Linked DNA regions of Archangium primigenium. The protein of the gene in region 1 interacts with the protein of each later gene in a pairwise test. Links are inferred from orthologs where the notes say so. Each region holds a gene or a part of one and is shown on either strand. Other genes may lie near its edges.

Evidence for each region.
Region 2: the proteins of glnD (region 1) and I3V78_RS36515 interact in binary tests that used the Escherichia coli proteins (3 or more experiments, as listed by UniProt). The link is inferred for Archangium primigenium from one-to-one orthologs.

The regions. Positions count from the first base shown.
Region 1 is NZ_JADWYI010000001.1:5,294,730-5,302,801, reverse strand. The notes cover bases 3,007-6,192. They hold glnD ([protein-PII] uridylyltransferase), read right to left. Parts: upstream 5,874-6,192; coding sequence 3,207-5,873; downstream 3,007-3,206. Other genes in these bases: I3V78_RS21740 (DUF7151 family protein), read right to left, coding at 5,971-6,192; I3V78_RS21750 (TVP38/TMEM64 family protein), read left to right, coding at 3,007-3,203. Also shown: I3V78_RS21770 (cation:proton antiporter), read right to left, coding at 1-28; I3V78_RS21765 (cation:proton antiporter), read right to left, coding at 25-1,236; I3V78_RS21760 (hypothetical protein), read right to left, coding at 1,270-1,608; I3V78_RS21755 (general stress protein), read right to left, coding at 1,648-2,136; more of I3V78_RS21750, read left to right, coding at 2,427-3,006; more of I3V78_RS21740, read right to left, coding at 6,193-7,611; I3V78_RS21735 (hypothetical protein), read left to right, coding at 8,007-8,072.
Region 2 is NZ_JADWYI010000001.1:8,887,668-8,895,553, forward strand. What follows is about bases 3,318-6,317. They hold I3V78_RS36515 (P-II family nitrogen regulator), read left to right. Parts: upstream 3,318-4,643; coding sequence 4,644-4,991; downstream 4,992-6,317. Other genes in these bases: I3V78_RS36510 (methyltransferase domain-containing protein), read left to right, coding at 3,318-4,647; I3V78_RS36520 (c-type cytochrome), read left to right, coding at 5,091-5,417; I3V78_RS36525 (hypothetical protein), read left to right, coding at 5,484-5,696; mfd (transcription-repair coupling factor), read left to right, coding at 5,783-6,317. In the rest of the region: I3V78_RS36490 (nucleotidyltransferase family protein), read right to left, coding at 1-375; I3V78_RS36495 (DUF418 domain-containing protein), read left to right, coding at 481-1,785; I3V78_RS36500 (hypothetical protein), read left to right, coding at 2,110-2,784; I3V78_RS36505 (hypothetical protein), read left to right, coding at 2,781-3,197; more of I3V78_RS36510, read left to right, coding at 3,295-3,317; more of mfd, read left to right, coding at 6,318-7,886. UniProt on the Escherichia coli protein: P-II indirectly controls the transcription of the glutamine synthetase gene (glnA). P-II prevents NR-II-catalyzed conversion of NR-I to NR-I-phosphate, the transcriptional activator of GlnA. When P-II is uridylylated to P-II-UMP, these events are reversed.

The DNA.
Region 1 (8,072 bases):
GCAGCAGCCGCAGCAGCACCGCCCTCATGGTGTGCCCTCCCAGCCCCGCCGCCCATGGGACGGCGGCGTGAGCACCCGTTGGAAGGCCCGGTTGCCCAGGAGCTCGTTGATGATCGCCCCCGCCACCACCACGTCGAACACCCGCTGCGACAGGGAGCCCGGCACCAGCACGAGGTACTCGGCCACCAGGCACAGCGCGAGCCCGCCCTGGGGGATGAGCGCGTAGCCCAACCGGGGCGGCAGGGACAGCCGGTGGCCCGCCACCCGCTGGGCGAGCGCCCCCCCCAGGATCTTCCCGAGGAAGCGCAGGCCCAGGTACGCGGGCAGCAGGGCCCACGCCATCAGGTCGCGCGTGTGCACGTGCACGCCCACCAGGAAGATGAGCAGCAGATACGCCGGCCGCTCGAAGCGCCCGAGCACGCGCGCCGCCTGATGCACCGCGCGGCCGCCCACCCAGATGAGCGTGGCCCCACACGCCACGCCCGCCAACAGCGTGGACATCCGCAGGTAGGCCGCCGCCCCCGACACGAGCGCCACCCCGCCGAGCAGCACCGCCATCAGCTCGCCCAGGTCACTCAGCCCGTGCATGAGGAAGGCGAGCAGCGCGCCGCACACCGCGCCCAGGAGCAGCGTGAGCACCACGAGCCCCAAGCCCTCCCACGGCAGCGCCGCGGTCCCGAAGGACAGCGCGATCATCAGCACGCCCAGGCCCACCACGTCGTCCAGCATGGTGAGCAGCGCCACGGACAGGCCCCGGTGCCGCTCCATGCGCCCGGTGCGGTAGCCCAGCACCGCGAAGTGGCCCGAGGACAGGCTCGCCGCCGCGCCCAGCAGCGCCACCGCGCCCACCACCGCGCCGGCCGGCATCCCCGCGGTGAACAGCAACGGCCCCGCCAGGGGGAGCGCCACCCACAGGAAGGCCGTGCCCGAGTGCGCGAGCGCCGCCAGGTAGATTTCCTTCGGCAGCATCCGCAGGAGCCGGGGCTCCAGGTTGAGCCCCACGCTCACCCCGGCCACGCCCAGCCCGAGCGCCAGCAGGGGCTGCATGGCCACCAGATCCTTCGGGGAGAAGATGCGCAGCGCGTCCGGCCCCACCAGCGCCCCCAGGGCGAGGAAGAGCAGACCACTGGCGGCGAGCTGGGCCAGCGCCGCCGAGCGGCCCGGGTCCAACACCCGTCGGTCAGAGGCCAGCAGCGAGAGCGCCGCGATGGCGAGTAGGACGAGCAACGCCTGCACGGCTCGGGTGCTTACACCGCCGGACGCGCGCCGTCACCCCCGCCGATGCAGGGGGGCGCCGATCACCGGCAGGGCCACCAGGCGGCCCATGGGTGGGTCATCCGCGTCCATCTCCAACTGGACCCGGCTCACCAGCCGCTCCACCTCCTCGGCGGAGCCCGTGTCCAGCACACTCAAGAAAATCAGCCGGTCCTCGTCCGCGCCCAGCACGAGTCCGCGCAGGCCGGCGAAGACGGGCACCTCGGCCGACAGCGTGGCCTCGGCACTCCGGGCCCGAACGACCAGCGGCTCGGGAATTCCAAACTCCCGCAGCCGCCGGATGGCGCGTTCAGGCTGGTCCACATGGTCCAGTAGCGTGATCAGGAGGTACACGGCCCGGATGTCTACCCGGTCCCCCCTCCCACGTCACGCTTACTCCGTGCGGCCCGTGTCGGGCGTGCCCGGCTCGGGCGTGGCGGCGGCCGGGGCCTGCTCCTCGGTGCTCGCCGCGGGCGTGGCGGGCGCGGCGGCCGCGGTGGCGGCACCACCCTGCTGCTGGGCCTCCATGGCCGCGCGGGCCGCGCGCTTGCCCTCCTCGATGAGCTTCTTCACCTTCTGCCCACCCTTGCGGCCAATCTCCTCGTAGAAGTTCGGCCCGCGGGTCGCCTTCACCCGATCGCCGCCCTTCTTGCCGATCTCCTCGTAGAACTTGGCGCCGCGCTCGGCCTTCACGGTCTCGCCGCCCTTGCGGCCGATCTCCTCGTAGAACGAGCGGCCGCGCTCGGCCTTCACCGTCGCGCCGCCCTTGCGGCCGATGGTCTCGTAGAACTCGCGGCCGCGCTCGTTGCGCACCGTCTCGCCACCCTTACGCCCCGCCTCAGCCACGGTCATGCTGCCCTTGTTGTCTTTGTCCTGTTGCATGTCGGTCTCCTCCTGCGTTCTCCCCGTCCCCACGAGGGTGCTCCTTGCTTGAAACCTTGGGACGGAGGCGCCCCGATGCAAGCAAGCTCTGTACTCCGGCAACCGTTCACACCCCCTGAAACACCCCCAAAACCCCAATGATTCCGGGAGGTTGGGACAAAATGCTGTCCGTGCGTGCGAGACTACGGCCTGCCCGCCCGGATGCTTCATTGTTCACAACACACCAGGTCGCGTTGCCGATTCCCGATAGATGTCGCACTTTTCCCGGCGATCACGGCGGGGAGGTAGGCGTGGCGGACGGTGGGCAGGGTCGGGGCAAGGTCTGGCTCAAGGTGTTGGCGCCGGTGCTGCTGTCGGTCCTGGGACTGACCACGCTGCGCCTGCTCGGTCCCGATGTGGTCAACCAGGAAGAGCTGCGCGCATTCCTCAAGCCGCTCGGCCCCTGGGCTCCCGCCTTCTTCGTGCTCGCCCTGGCCCTGCGGCCCCTCGTGCTGCTGCCGGGCCAGCTCTTCACCGCCGTGGGCGGCATGGTCTTCGGCGGCCCCGCGGCGTCGCTCTATTGCCTGATTGGCAGCTTCCTCTCCTCGGCGCTCCTCTTCCTGCTGGCCCGCCGACTGGGCACGCGCTTGATGCGCCGCCTGGCGGGCCCGCGCTACCCGGCCATCACCCGCGCGGCGCGCAAGCACGGCTTCAAGTTCGCCCTGCTCACCTGTATCAATCCGCTCTTGCCCACCGACGTGATGATCATCGCCGCGGCGGCCTCCGGGGCGCGCTTCTGGCCGGTGGTGCTCGGCGTGCTCATCGGCACCGTCCCCGGCACCCTGCTCACCGCCTCGTTCGGCAGCGGGCTCGCCCAGGGCCGCACCTGGACGACGGTGGCCTCGGGCGTGGGCATGGTGATTTCGCTCGTGCTGGGCGCGGTGCTCGGCCGCCGCATCTTCCAGGAGATCAACCAGGCGCCCGAAGACGAAGGGGAACCCGCCCCGGCGCCCGTGCCGCCCCGCGTGGCGGTGACCCCGGTGCCCGTGCTCTCGGCCGTCCAGGACACGCCGCCGCCCGCGCCGTGAGCCTCAGCGTGACGCGAGCGCGTCCACCGCCTCGGTGAGCGTGGCCACGAGCGCCGCCTGCTCCGCGGGCGCCTCCAGCCGCGCGCCCGCCTGGGTGACGTAGAACGAGTCCATGGCGCGGTGGGCCTCGGTGGACACCTTGGCCAGGGCGATGCTCGCGCCCGAGCGGGTGAGCGCCGAGGCCAGGGCATGCAACAGGCCCACCTGATCCAACGCCACCACGTCCACCACGGTGAAGTCGCGCGAGGCGCGGTTGTCCAGGGTGATGCGCGGGGACACGGGCGGCAGGTGCCGCTTGGGCAGCGCGCCCGGACGGCGGCGGTTCATCAGCGCCTCCAGGGTCAGGTCGCCCCGGAGCACCCGCAGGAGATCCGCCCGGGCCTGGCGCCAGCGCGGGCGATCCAGGCGCGGCCCCTGGGGCGGACGCACGTCGAAGACATCCAGGGCGAGCCCATCCGCCGTGGAGACGATGCGCGCGGAGAGGATGTCGATGCGGTGCACGGACAGCACCCCGGCGAGCAGCGCGAGCAGACCGGGCCTGTCCGGGGCCGCGAGGGTGAGCTCGCTCGAGCCCGCGTCCGGGTGGTGGCGCAGGGCGGCGGCCAGGGGCTGACGCCGGGCCCGGGCCAGGAGCCGTCCGTGGAGCACGGCGCGCGCGGGATCCGTGCCCAGGAAGTAGCGCTCGGGCATCACCTCCGCGAGCTCCCGCGCCCGGGCCTCACCGGACACCTGGGCCCATCGGGCGTGGAAGCGCTCGCGCACTTGGCGCCCTCCCATGGGCTCGCGGCCGAGCAGGTGGGCGCGGGTCTTGTCATACAGCTCGCGCAGGAGCTGCGCCTTCCACGCCGTCCACATGCGCGGCCCCACCGAGCTGATGTCCGCCCAGGTGAGCAGGTAGAGGCAGGTGAGCTTCTCCACGTCCCCCACCCGCCGGGCGAAGTCCGCGATGAGCGCGGGATCACTCAGGTCGCGCCGCTGCGCGGTGTGGCTCATCGTCAGGTGCTCCAGGACGAGGAACTCGGCCACCTCGCGCTGCCGCGCGGTCAGGCCCAGCCGCTCGCCGAGCGCCACCATGAGCACCCGGCCCTTCTCCGAGTGATCGCCCCCCATGCCCTTGCCCGCGTCGTGCAGGAGCATGCCGAGGTAGAGCGGGAAGGGATCCGTCAGCTCGCGCATCTCGCGGGACAGCTCCGGCTCGGTCTCCACGAGCTCTCCGGCGCGCAGCGTGTAGAGTCGGCGCAGGGCGAACAGCGTGTGCACGTCCACGGTGTACACATGGTACAGGTCGTGTTGGTGGTGCGCGGTGACGCGGCCGAACTCGGGCACCACCGCACCGAGCAGGCCCAGATCATGCAGCTCGAAGAGGCGCTCGCCCCGGGTGCCGGGCCGGGCGAAGAAGGCGCGGAAGGCGGCGAGCACGGCGGGCGTGGCGCGCGCGGCCTCGAGCGCGGGCACGGCCAGGGAGGCCTGGACGCGGGCCTCGGAGTGCAAGGGCAGGCCGTGCTCCTCGGCGGTGCGCATGAAGTCGAGCAGCGTGGCGGGCTCGCGGGTGAAGCGGCCCGGGTCCGCCAGGGTGAGCTTGCCGTGGAGGGCCTGGAACGGCCCGAGCGGCTGCTCGGAGAAGCGGGTCGAGCGGCGCGCGGCGCTCAACTCCTCGCACCGGATGATGAGCGCGTCCACGGCCTGGCGGATGGCGCTCGCGGCGAGGTAGTCGTCGCGCATGAAGGCCTCCACGGGCAGCACGGGGCCCTCGGGGTAGCCGAGGAAGCGCGCCACCTCCTCCTGGAGATCGAACGTGAGCCGGTCCTCCTTGCGCCCGCGCAGGAAGTGCAGGTGGTGGCGGATGCGCAGGAGGAAATCGCGCGCGGCCTTGAGCCGGGCCACCTCGGCGGCGGGCAGGAGCGACTGCTGGAGCAGTCCGGTGAGACCCCGGGCATGGAAGCGCACCCGGGCGATCCACAGCGCGGTCTCTAGATCGCGCAGACCCCCCTCCCCTTGCTTGATGTTGGGCTCGAGCAGGAAGACGGAGTCACCGAACTTCTCGCGGCGGGCGCGCAGCTCCCGGGCCTTCTCCTGGATGTACGTGTCGGCCTGGTGCGAGAGCAGATCCGGCAGCACGTCGCGGTTGAAGACATCACAGGCGGTGGCGTCCCCGGCGACGAAGCGCGCATCGAGCAGCGCGGTGCGGATGGTCTGGTCCTCGTCGGCGGCGCGCAGACACTCCTCGGGCGAGCGGGTGCTCCAGCCCACGGCGCACTTGATGTCCCACAGGAGCGTGGAGAAGGCCTGGGCGAGCGGCGCGGCGGCGGCCTCGGGGACGGACCAGGGCCTGAGCAGGAGCAGATCCAGGTCCGAGTGAGGGGACAGCTCCCGGCGGCCATAGGAGCCCAGGGCGGCGAGCGCGAGGCCCGGGGGCGCCTGAAGCTCGGCGGACAGCTCGGTGAAGAGGCCCTGGACGAGCGCGTCGGTGGCGGCGGCGAGCAGACGGCTGGTGGAGAGGCCCGCGGCGCCGCCCCGGTGGAAGGCCTCGGCATGGGCGCGGGCCTCGCGCAGGAACTCCCGGGCCCGGGTCCGCCGGGTCTCGGGCCCGCCCGGGGTGAACACGGGCAGCGAGCCGAGGGTTTCACGGTGGGTCGCCGGCGGCGGCGGCGGGACGGGCGGAAGGCTCATGGCCCCGCGACCATGTCCCAGGAACGGCGAGGCCCCAAGCGCCAGTTCCTCGGGGACGTTCAGTCCTGGAGGCTGGCGCTCGGGGCCGGGTACGGGACTACGGCAGCTCTTCCAGCATCAGCAGGGACTGGCCCCGGAGCCATCCAAAATAGTTGGTGCCACAGATCGTTCCGTCTCCGTCATAGCGCGTCGTCGACCAGATGGAGAAGGTATGGGGCCCTGGAGGCAAATTCTTCACCAGGCACACCTGATTGATGGGGTGATAATGGTTCTGGTTGGCCTCTGCGTTGTACGCGAACTGGCCATTGCCACATCCCACCGGCTGGTTGTCGACATAGAGTTGGAAGTAGCCCCATCGGCCATTACATCCCAGCGCGGATCGGAAGGTATCCGAGTACGTCACCCTCAACGTCTTCTCGGGAGATGTCACGGTGTGGCTCAGCCACCGGCCTCCGCCAACGCCTGACCAGGCGCCGCCAATCTCGCCACTTACCCCAGACGCGGTAGTGTAAGAGATATTTTGGTTGATCAGTTCCTCCACCATGAGGAGTGGAGCGGACCGGCCCCATCCCAGTTGGATCGCGCCACCCGAGTCCGCTCTGGCCCAGACACTGAGGTTATGACTACCCGTAGAAACATTGGGCAACACACAGGTCATGACAAAAGGATGAATAAGGTTTCCACCTGTCCCTTGCGCATCGTACTTGCCGGTGACGCACGACGTATCGACGTCGTCCAATCGGACCATGACGGTGCCCAAGCCTCCGTTCTGCTTGTACCCGACGCTAAGGGTGTCCGCGAGAGTCACCTTGAGCAATGTCCCTGGGCTCTGCTTGGTGAAAAAAACTGTTCGACCAGAGGCGCGCTGGAACGACGTGCTCGTCGTCGAGAAGGCAGCTCCTGTCTGTGAGTGCCCGTAATTGCTGGTGGGCTGGAGTTCCTCCACGAGGAGAAGGGGCTGGCTCACGCCATTGCCAACTACTGCCTGACCCACATGCGCCTGGGCCCACGTGTCGAATTCATACAATCCCGCTGGAAGCACATCCGTGAGGCAGACGGTCGAAAAAGGAAACTGGTAGTTGTTCGCCCAGCCGGAGGCATTCCAACTGTACTGGGCTTGGTAGCACGCGGGCGTCATCCTGCCGCCGTTCATCCTGACTTCGTAGGTCCCTTGGCCTCCATTGGTTGAAATGCCGGTCGCGAAGTTGTCCGACACCGTGATCTTCAATCGAGAGGCTGAATTCACCTTGAAGATCGTGGTCTTCCTGCCCGTGGGGTGCCAGACACCGACAGGGAGCGTTCCTGAAGGGATTCCATACAGAGACGAGGCCGCCCAGTTGCTCGGATAGGGTGGGACGGAGGAACAGACGAACTGGGTCTGCACGACCTCGTCCTCCTCCAACACTCCGTTGCCGTTGTCGTCGAGGCCATTGCGCACCTTGGTGCCTCCGTAGGTGCATTGCGTGCCGATGGGCTCGGGATCGAGCCGCAGGAGCACCTGGCTTCCCGCCACCGCCTCGGTGTGGATGGTGCCGTGGCAGGAGGACGAGGTCTGCGTCACCTCGGCATCGTCCAGCGTGCCGTTGGCGTCCACGTCCGCGCCGGACTCGACCGTCGTGCCACCCGCCGCGCACTGCGAGCCGGGCAGGATCTCGCTCCAGCGAAACAGGACCTTGGCGTCGGACTGCTCCGGCACCGCGGGCACCTCTTCAGGGGCCACCGGCGCCTTGTTCGCCATCTCGGGCTCCGAGCCCGAACCGCACGCCACCGCCAGCAACCCCAGGACACATCCCCAGCTCCGCAGCCCACTCGGCATGGCTTCCACCCTCCGCTGCACCGCCCTCCAGGGCGGCTCCAGTGATTCGGAGTCGAATGTGTGGGGGCATGTACTTCGAGTGTAGGCCTGATATCTGACATTCCAGGGATTCCCCGCCTACCTGCTCGCCCCTCCGGCGGGGTGCCCTGCCGAGACGACAAATCCCCTATCGTCCGCGCATGGATGGCGGACGCGGGCCCTCGTATCTCTCCGTGGTCGAGGCCGGTGCCCGTCGGTACTCGGCGCACCTCCAGGAGCGGAGCCGTCACGCCTCCCGGTCCCCCCAGGACCTGGCGTTTCGGGAGGTGGCACGCGCCGTGTCCCAGGCCCTGGAGCGCGTCTTTCGGACCGGCCACCTGTCCGCCCAGGACCTCCAGATTCCC
Region 2 (7,886 bases), 3.6 Mb from region 1 along the record:
CATGCTCCGCACGAGCACCTGGATCTCCAGCACGGGGCGGAAGCCCACATGGGGGTAGAGCGTGTCGGCGAAGGACGCGCCCCCGAGGACGAGCACCTGTCGGCCCTCCAGCTCGCCCACGCACTGCTTGAAGTTGACGAGCTTCATCACGTTCTCGTTGACCGAGCCCGAGTAGATGCTCAACAGCCTGTCCCTCGCCCACTCCGGGGCCAGGGCGCCCGGCAGGCGGTACTCCAGGTTATAGGAGGCGAGCGGGGCCAGGCCCTGGGCGATGGCCCAGTCGACGTAGGCCTCCCAGGGCGCCTCGCGCAGCGAGCCCCGCGGCGGCTCGAAGGAGGAGAGGATGCGGAAGGTGTCCAGGAGGCTGGGAGCCATGGGGGGGCTGCTTTAACGACACCCCGGACCGGGACGCAATCGGAAGCCTCGGCGTCCGTCGGGAATAGTCCAGGGGGGCGAGCTGTTGGGCGCCCTTCCCCAGACATGAGCCCCGTCCCACCGCCCCCCGACACCGCCGCCCAGCCCGTGGCGTCCACCGACCGGATCGTCCTGCTGGACGTGCTCCGGGGCTTCGCGCTGGCGGGGGTGTTCGTCTCCAACGTGTTCGTGTGGTTCACGGGCATGGTCTTCGTGACGCGCGAGCAGGCCCAGGCCGCGCTGGCGGCGGCGCCCTGGTGGGACACGGTGGCGTCGCAGCTCTACTCGGCGCTCGTGTCCGGCCGGTTCATCAGCCTGTTCTCGTTCCTCTTCGGCCTGGGCTTCTCCGTGCAGTTGCTCCGCGCCCAGGCCCGAGGCACCTCCATCAACCGCCTCTACGCGCGGCGCCTGGGGGTGATGCTGCTCATCGGCGGCGTGCACCTCACGGCGCTCTGGTACGGCGACATCCTCACCACCTACGCCACGGTGGGCTTCCTGCTGCTGCTCTTCCAGGGGCTGTCGGACCGGGCGCTCTTGCGCTGGGCGCTGGTGCTCATCTTCGTGGTGCCGCTCGTCATCGCCAGCGCCATGCGGTGGCTGCCGCCCCTGTTCTCGGGCACGCCGGGCGGCGCGAGCGAGGCGGCGCGGGCGTCCCTGGCCCAGAGCGAGGCCGTCCGGCTGGAGCTGGGCCGCGTCTTCAAGACGGGCGGCTACCTGGAGGTGGTGCGCGCCAACGCGTCGTTCTTCTTCGGCGAGTTCATCCGCCGCATCCCCCCCATGCTCAGCGCGCTCTTCGGGCGCTTCCTGCTGGGCTTCCTCGCGGGCCGGCTGCGGCTGTTCCACGACGCGGACCAGCACCTGCCCTTCTTCCGCAAGCTGCTGCGCTGGAGCCTGGGGCTGGGCGGCGCCGCCAGCGTGGCCATCCTCGTGGTCAACCACCTGGTGCGCCAGAAGGTGCTCCTGCCGCACGGCGCCTTCCAGTTGTTCCTGATGCCGGTGCGCCAGCTCGCCGAGCTGGGCATGGCCGCCGCCTATGCCTCGGCGCTCGTGCTGCTCCTCCAGCGCGAGACCTGGGCCCGGGCCCTGCGGGTGCTCGCCCCGGTGGGCCGCATGGCGCTCACGAACTACCTGTGTCAGAGCGTGCTGAGCATCGTCATCTATTACGGCCTGGGCCTGGGGCTCATGGGACAGGTGAAGCCCGCGGCGTGCATCGCCCTCACGCTCGGGCTGTTCTCGCTTCAAATCGGGTTCAGCCACTGGTGGCTCGCCCGCTTCCGCTTCGGTCCCGCCGAGTGGCTGTGGCGCTCGCTCACGTACGGCAAGGCCCAGCCCATGCGGCGCGAATCCGTGCTCGGCGCGGCGGCCCACTGAGGCCTCGGGCCGGTGGGCCCTCCCCACCTGACTTCCCATGTCCACCCTTCCAACGTGACTTCGGGCGTCCACCGGGTGTAGAGGAGGGCCATGTGCCCGTCCGCTCCGCCGCGCCGCGCCCGCCGGGACCCGGCGCCCCCGCCCCCGGGCGTGAGAGCCCGACGGGCCCTACCTCCCGCCTCCTTCACCGTCTCGGGCCGCCCCGCTACCACGCGCCTCAACTTGACCCACAGTGCAAGCCACTGCTACTTTCTCCGTGAGAACGACTTTTCCTGGTTTGAGCGGGAAAGCCTGTCGCAGGGGACCCAGCATGGCGCGGCCGACATGAAGACCGGAGCGACGGGCCGACGACGTGCCCTGTGGGCGGTGCTGGGACTGCTCGGCGGTCTGGAAGGCTGCGCCAGCAATCCGCACGTGAAGGTGCAGCGCATGGACAACGGGCTGCTCCGGGTCGAGGGCCCGCTCGCGGGACCCTTCGCCAAACTCGAGGCCCTGGCGGCCAACGCCTGTGAGCTGATGACCCACGAGCCCGGCGCGTCCAACGGGGTGCACGGCTCCGAGTACTGCGCCCTGTACTACTACTCGCCCGGGGAGAAGGCGTACTTCCTGAGCTACCTGTCGGACATCAAGAGCAGCCTCAACTCGGAGACGAAGAGCTGCGAGCTGCCGCGCACGGTCGAGGATCCCCAGCACCCGGATGGCATCGTGCTGGGCGGCGTGCACACCCACCCGCACAACCGGCGCCTGTCGCGGCGGGACCTGGGCATCACGGCCATCTGGAACCCCACCCGCTTCACCGACCAAAGCACCGGCCAGGTCTTCGACCGCAACCTGCTGATGTTCTTCCGGGAGAAGACGGGCGAGTGCCGGGCCTACACGTACAACAACTTCTCGCGCCTGGTGTCCGCCCTGCGCGAGGGCGTCTGGGTGCCCATCGCCCAGGTCACCAACGACTCGGGCGACCTGGAGATGTTCGCGGGGAAGGACTGGCTGCCATGAGATCGCTCCTCCCCGTCCTGCTCGCGTGCGCCGGGTTGCTGAGCGGCTGCGGCTACTTCGGCTACTACCGCCACACCCCGGCCGAGCGCGCCTCGCCCGAGGAGGCCGCCGCGGTGCGCTTCCCCGACTCCCTGGAGACGGGCGTGCGGCTCACCGGGCCGATGATGGCCGCGCTCAAGGTGGCCATGGACGACTACCGTCCGCCCGGCATCCGCCCGGAGAAGCTCACGCCCCCGGACAGCTGTCTGGCCCGCTGGGAGTCCATCCAGACGACCGTGCTCCAGGTGAGCGAGACGCTCTTCTTCGTGGAGTTCGTGCCGGACCTGCGCGCCTGCGGTCCGGGCTACATCGTGCTCGACGCCGGGGCCACCTACGCCCTCGACGGCCAGGGGCGCATCCTCGGCCGGGAGTAGCGGAAACAGGGCATTTCCCGGCGGCCCCCCGGGGACCGGGCGCCCCGCGGCATGACGCGGCGCGCGGCGGGCCCGGCGGTGTGGTAGTCACCAAGCCGTGAGCCCCTCCCTTTCGTTCGTCATCCCCTACGGCCCCCGGTCCGCGTCCGCCGCCTCGCGCTTCGCCCATGCGCTCGCCCACCGCGAGGGAACCGAGGTGGTGCTCGTCGGCGAGGGCGCCGTGGACGCCCCCCGCGCGCCCAACGTGCACGTGCTGTCGGGGCCCGCCGGCAAGGGCGCCGCCATCCGCGCCGCGCTCGGCCGGGTGACGGGGAGCATCACCGTGCTGCAGGACGCGGATCCGGCCTACTCCCTGGAGGCCTGCGACGCCCTGTGCCAGCCCATCCGCGAGGACCGGGCGGACGCGGTGTTCGGGGACCGCTCCCGGGCGGGGCTCGACCCGACCCTGCTGGCCGAGCGGGCCATGGGCCACGTCACGCGCTTCGTGACGGACGTGTCGCTCGCCGATCCGCTCTGTGGCCAGCGCGCCTTTCGCACCGAGGCGCTCAAGTCCGTGGCGCTCACCAGCGAGGACGACGCGGTGGACGCGGAGATCGTCGTGAAGCTGGCGGCGCAGCTCTACCGGCTGGCGGAAGTGCCCGTGGGCCTGGAGACGACGCCGAGCCGGCCGCTGGCCTCGCAGGTGTCGCGGCTGCGCACGCTCATGCGCTACGCCACGGTGCGCGACGACGCGGACAACCAGCACGAGGGCTACACCACGCTCGAGCGCATGGACGGGGCAAGCAACTACAACGCCTGGCTGGGCCAGCGCTTCAGCGAGCACCTGGGCCGGCGCGTGCTGGAGATCGGCGCGGGCATCGGCACCATCACCGAGAAGCTGGAGCCGGGGCTCGAGCTGCTCATCGCGCTCGAGGTGGAGCGCTTCTACGTGGACCGCCTGCGCAACAAGTTCCGGGGCAAGCCGCACGTGCGGCCCTACCTGTCGGACGTGGCGCTCGCGGACTGGGAGTCGCTCCAGCGCGAGCGCCTGGACACCATCGTGCTGTCCAACGTGCTGGAGCACATCCCGGACGATGCCTCGGCGGTGCGCCGCTTCCGGCAGATCCTCCCCGAGGGCGGCCGGGTGGTGGTGCTCGTGCCCGCCCTGCCCCAGCTCTTCGGCGCCATCGACGAGGCGGTGGGCCACCACCGGCGCTACACCCGGGACACCCTGCGCCAGGTGCTCGAGGGCAACGGCTTCGCGCTCGAGCGCATGGAGTGGATGAACCTGGTGGGCATCCCCGGCTGGTTCATGAACAGCCGGGTGATGCGCCGCCGCTCGGTGCCCAAGTTCCAGCTCAAGGTCTATGACCGGTTCGCTCCCCTGTTCGCCCGGACGGAGAGCCGGGTGAAGCTGCCGGTGGGAATGAGCCTCTTCGCCGTGGCGCGCGCCACGGGAGGTACCCCGTGAAGAAGATCGAAGCCATCATCAAGCCCTTCAAGCTGGACGACGTGAAGGACGCGCTGCAGGAGCTGGGCGTGCACGGCCTCACCGCCATGGAGGTCAAGGGCTACGGCCGGCAGAAGGGCCACACGGAGCTCTACAAGGGCGCCGAGTACACCGTGGACTTCCAGCCCAAGATGAAGGTGGAGGTGGTGGTGGACGACGACCGGGTGGAGGCGGTGGTGGAGGCCATCGTGCGGGTGGCACGCTCGGGCGCCGAGGGGAAGATGGGTGACGGAAAGATTTTTGTCCTGCCGGTGGACGAGGCCGTGCGCATCCGCACCGGGGAGCGCGGCAGCGACGCGCTGTAGTCCCGTCCCCGCCGTCCCCACATTTCGTCCAGGCCCGCGCTTGCCCTATCGTTGCGCCGTCCACGCTGTTTCCCAGCCGGTGCCCTGGAGGTTGTCCGCATGAAGTCGCGCTTCGCCCTGTTGCTCAGCCTGTCGCTCGCCGCCGTCGTCCACGCCGAGGAGGAGACCGCCGCCGAGACGTGGACGGCCAAGTGCAAGTCCTGCCATGGCGGGGACGGCAAGGGGCAGACCCAGATGGGCAAGAAGGAAGCCATCGACGACCTCTCCCTGCCCTCCTGGCAGTCCGCCCACGATGACGCGGCCATCCGCCAGGTGATCGCCGAGGGCTCGCCCAAGAACAAGAAGATGAAGGCCTACAAGGACAAGTTGAGCGACAAGCAGATCGATGCCCTCGTGGCCTACGTCCGCACGCTCAAGAAGGGCTAGCGCCTCCCCCCAGGGCGTGAATATTCCCTGGGGCCCCGCGTCTCGCGGGCAGGAGGCATCCCCCGAATGCGCGTCCTCACCTTCGTTCTCGCCACCTTCCTCGTCCTGGTTTGCGCCACGCGTCCGCCTGCCCGCCTGTCCTCCACCCAGGACCCGGCGGCCACCGCCGAGTCCCTCCGGCCCAAGGACGGCAAGGGGGACGGCGGCTCGGACGACGACGACGAGGATTACCGGATCGCCGGGGGGTACGAGCAGTCGACCGCTCGCCGTCCGGGGTGACCTCCACCCACCAGACGTCGCGCTCTTCCGTTGACCCCTCGGGGTCGCGCTCCTAATTACCCGGAGGCGCCTTCACGCGCCTCCGGATGGACACTCCTTTCTCTCAGAAGCTCGATGTGGGGGCGCAGCGCTCACCCCCGGTGGCCGGTGACCCCGTCGCCCGCGTCCTCGAGGCCTTGCGCGTCGGGCACCGCGTGCGCACCCAGGGACTCCAAGGCGCCGCGCGTGGCTATGCGCTCGCCCAGTTGCAGCGCACCCTGAAGGCCCCGCTCGTCTGTGTGGCGCCGGACGAGGAGGCCGCGGACGCGCTCGCCCATGACCTGGCCTTCTTCCTGGGCGGCAAGGGCACGCCGCGCGAGCCCCGGGTGCTGCGTGTGCCCGCGGACGAGGTGCTGCCCTATGACGAACTGTCGCCGGATGGCGAGGTCGTCGCGGACCGGCTCGGCGCGCTCTTCCACCTGACCCAGGGCACGCGCTGTCCGGCGGTGGTGGTGTCCGTGCGGGGCCTGCTGCGCAAGGTGCTGCCCCCCGCGGTGATGAAGTCCCTGTCCGAGCGGCTCACCGTGGGACAGGACTTCGATCGCGACGAGGTCGCCCGCCGGCTCACCCACATGGGCTACACGAGCAGTCCGCTCGTGGAGGACCTGGGGACGTTCTCCGTGCGGGGCGGGCTCATCGACGTCTTCAGCCCGCTGTACGAGAAGCCCGTGCGCATCGAGTTCTTCGGGGACACGGTCGAGTCCATCCGCGTCTTCGATCCGGAGAGCCAGCGCACCGTGGACTCGCTGCAGGAGATCATCCTCCTGCCCGCGCGCGAGGTCATCTTCTCCGAGGTGACGCGCGGGCACGCCGAGACGGCCGCGCGCGCCCTGGCCGACCGCATCAACCTGCCCACCTCCAAGCTGCGCGAGTACCTGGACGCGCTCCAGGAGGGGCTGTCCGGCTTCGGGCTGGAGGGGCTCTTGCCGGGCTTCTTCCCCGAGGGCCTGGGCACGCTGTTCGACTACCTGGCGCCCTGGCACGAGTCGCCCCTGTTCTACCTGGACGATCCGCTGGGCATCGAGCGCGCCGCCGAGGACCTGTGGGCGGAGATCTCCCGCGGGGCCCAGGCGGCCACCGAGCGGCAGGACCTCACCTTCCCCGCCGAGGACCACTTCCTCACCCTGGAGCGGGCGCAGCAGCGGCTGGGCGCGTTCCGGCTCATGGAGGGCGGCGGCCTGTCGCTGTCCCAGGGCGAGCCGCCGGTGCTCTTTCCCTACGCCACCACCCAGGACGTGCGCGAGGCCATCCTCGCCCACCACGGCGAGGAGGGCGCGCTCACGCCACTCATCGAGCGGCTGCGCGCCTGGCGCGACCACCGCGTGCCCTGCGCCGTGGCGTGCGGCACCGCGGGCCAGGCGGACCGGCTCAAGCGCCTGCTGCTCGACCGGGACGTGATGGCGCGCGTGCAGCCCGGGCCCCTCGCGGACGTCTCGCGCCTGTACGAGCCGAGCGTGACCGTGCACCTGTTCACGGGGGAGATCAGCCACGGCTTCGTGGACCCGCACGGGCTCGCGCTGCTGTCGGACGAGGAGATCTTCGGCGCCCGCTCGCGCCGCCGCGCCCGACGCTCCAAGAGCCTGGATGCCTTCGCCGCGGGCTTCAAGGATCTCAAGGAAGGCGACCTCATCGTCCACACCGACTTCGGCATCGGCCGCTACTCGGGCCTGACGAAGATGCAGGTCAACGGCGTGCCCGGTGACTTCCTGGTGCTCGAGTACGCGGGCAAGGACAAGGTGTACCTGCCGGTGGGCCGCATGCGGCTCATCCAGAAGTTCACCGGCGGCGATCCCACCCAGGTGACGCTGGACAAGCTGGGCACCACGTCCTGGGAGAAGACGAAGAAGAAGGTCAAGGAGCAGCTGCTCAAGATGGCCGCGGAGCTGCTCAACATCGCCGCGGCGCGCCGCGCCCACCCGGGCCACGCCTTCAGCGCGCCGGACCGGTACTACGCCCAGTTCGAGGCGGACTTCGAGTTCGAGGAGACGCCCGACCAGGCCAAGGCGATCGAGGACGTGCTCGCGGACATGCAGAAGACCCAGCCCATGGACCGGCTCGTCTGCGGCGACGTGGGCTACGGCAAGACGGAGGTGGCCATGCGCGCCGCCTTCAAGGCCACGCTGGACAGGAAGCAGGTGGCGGTGCTGGTGC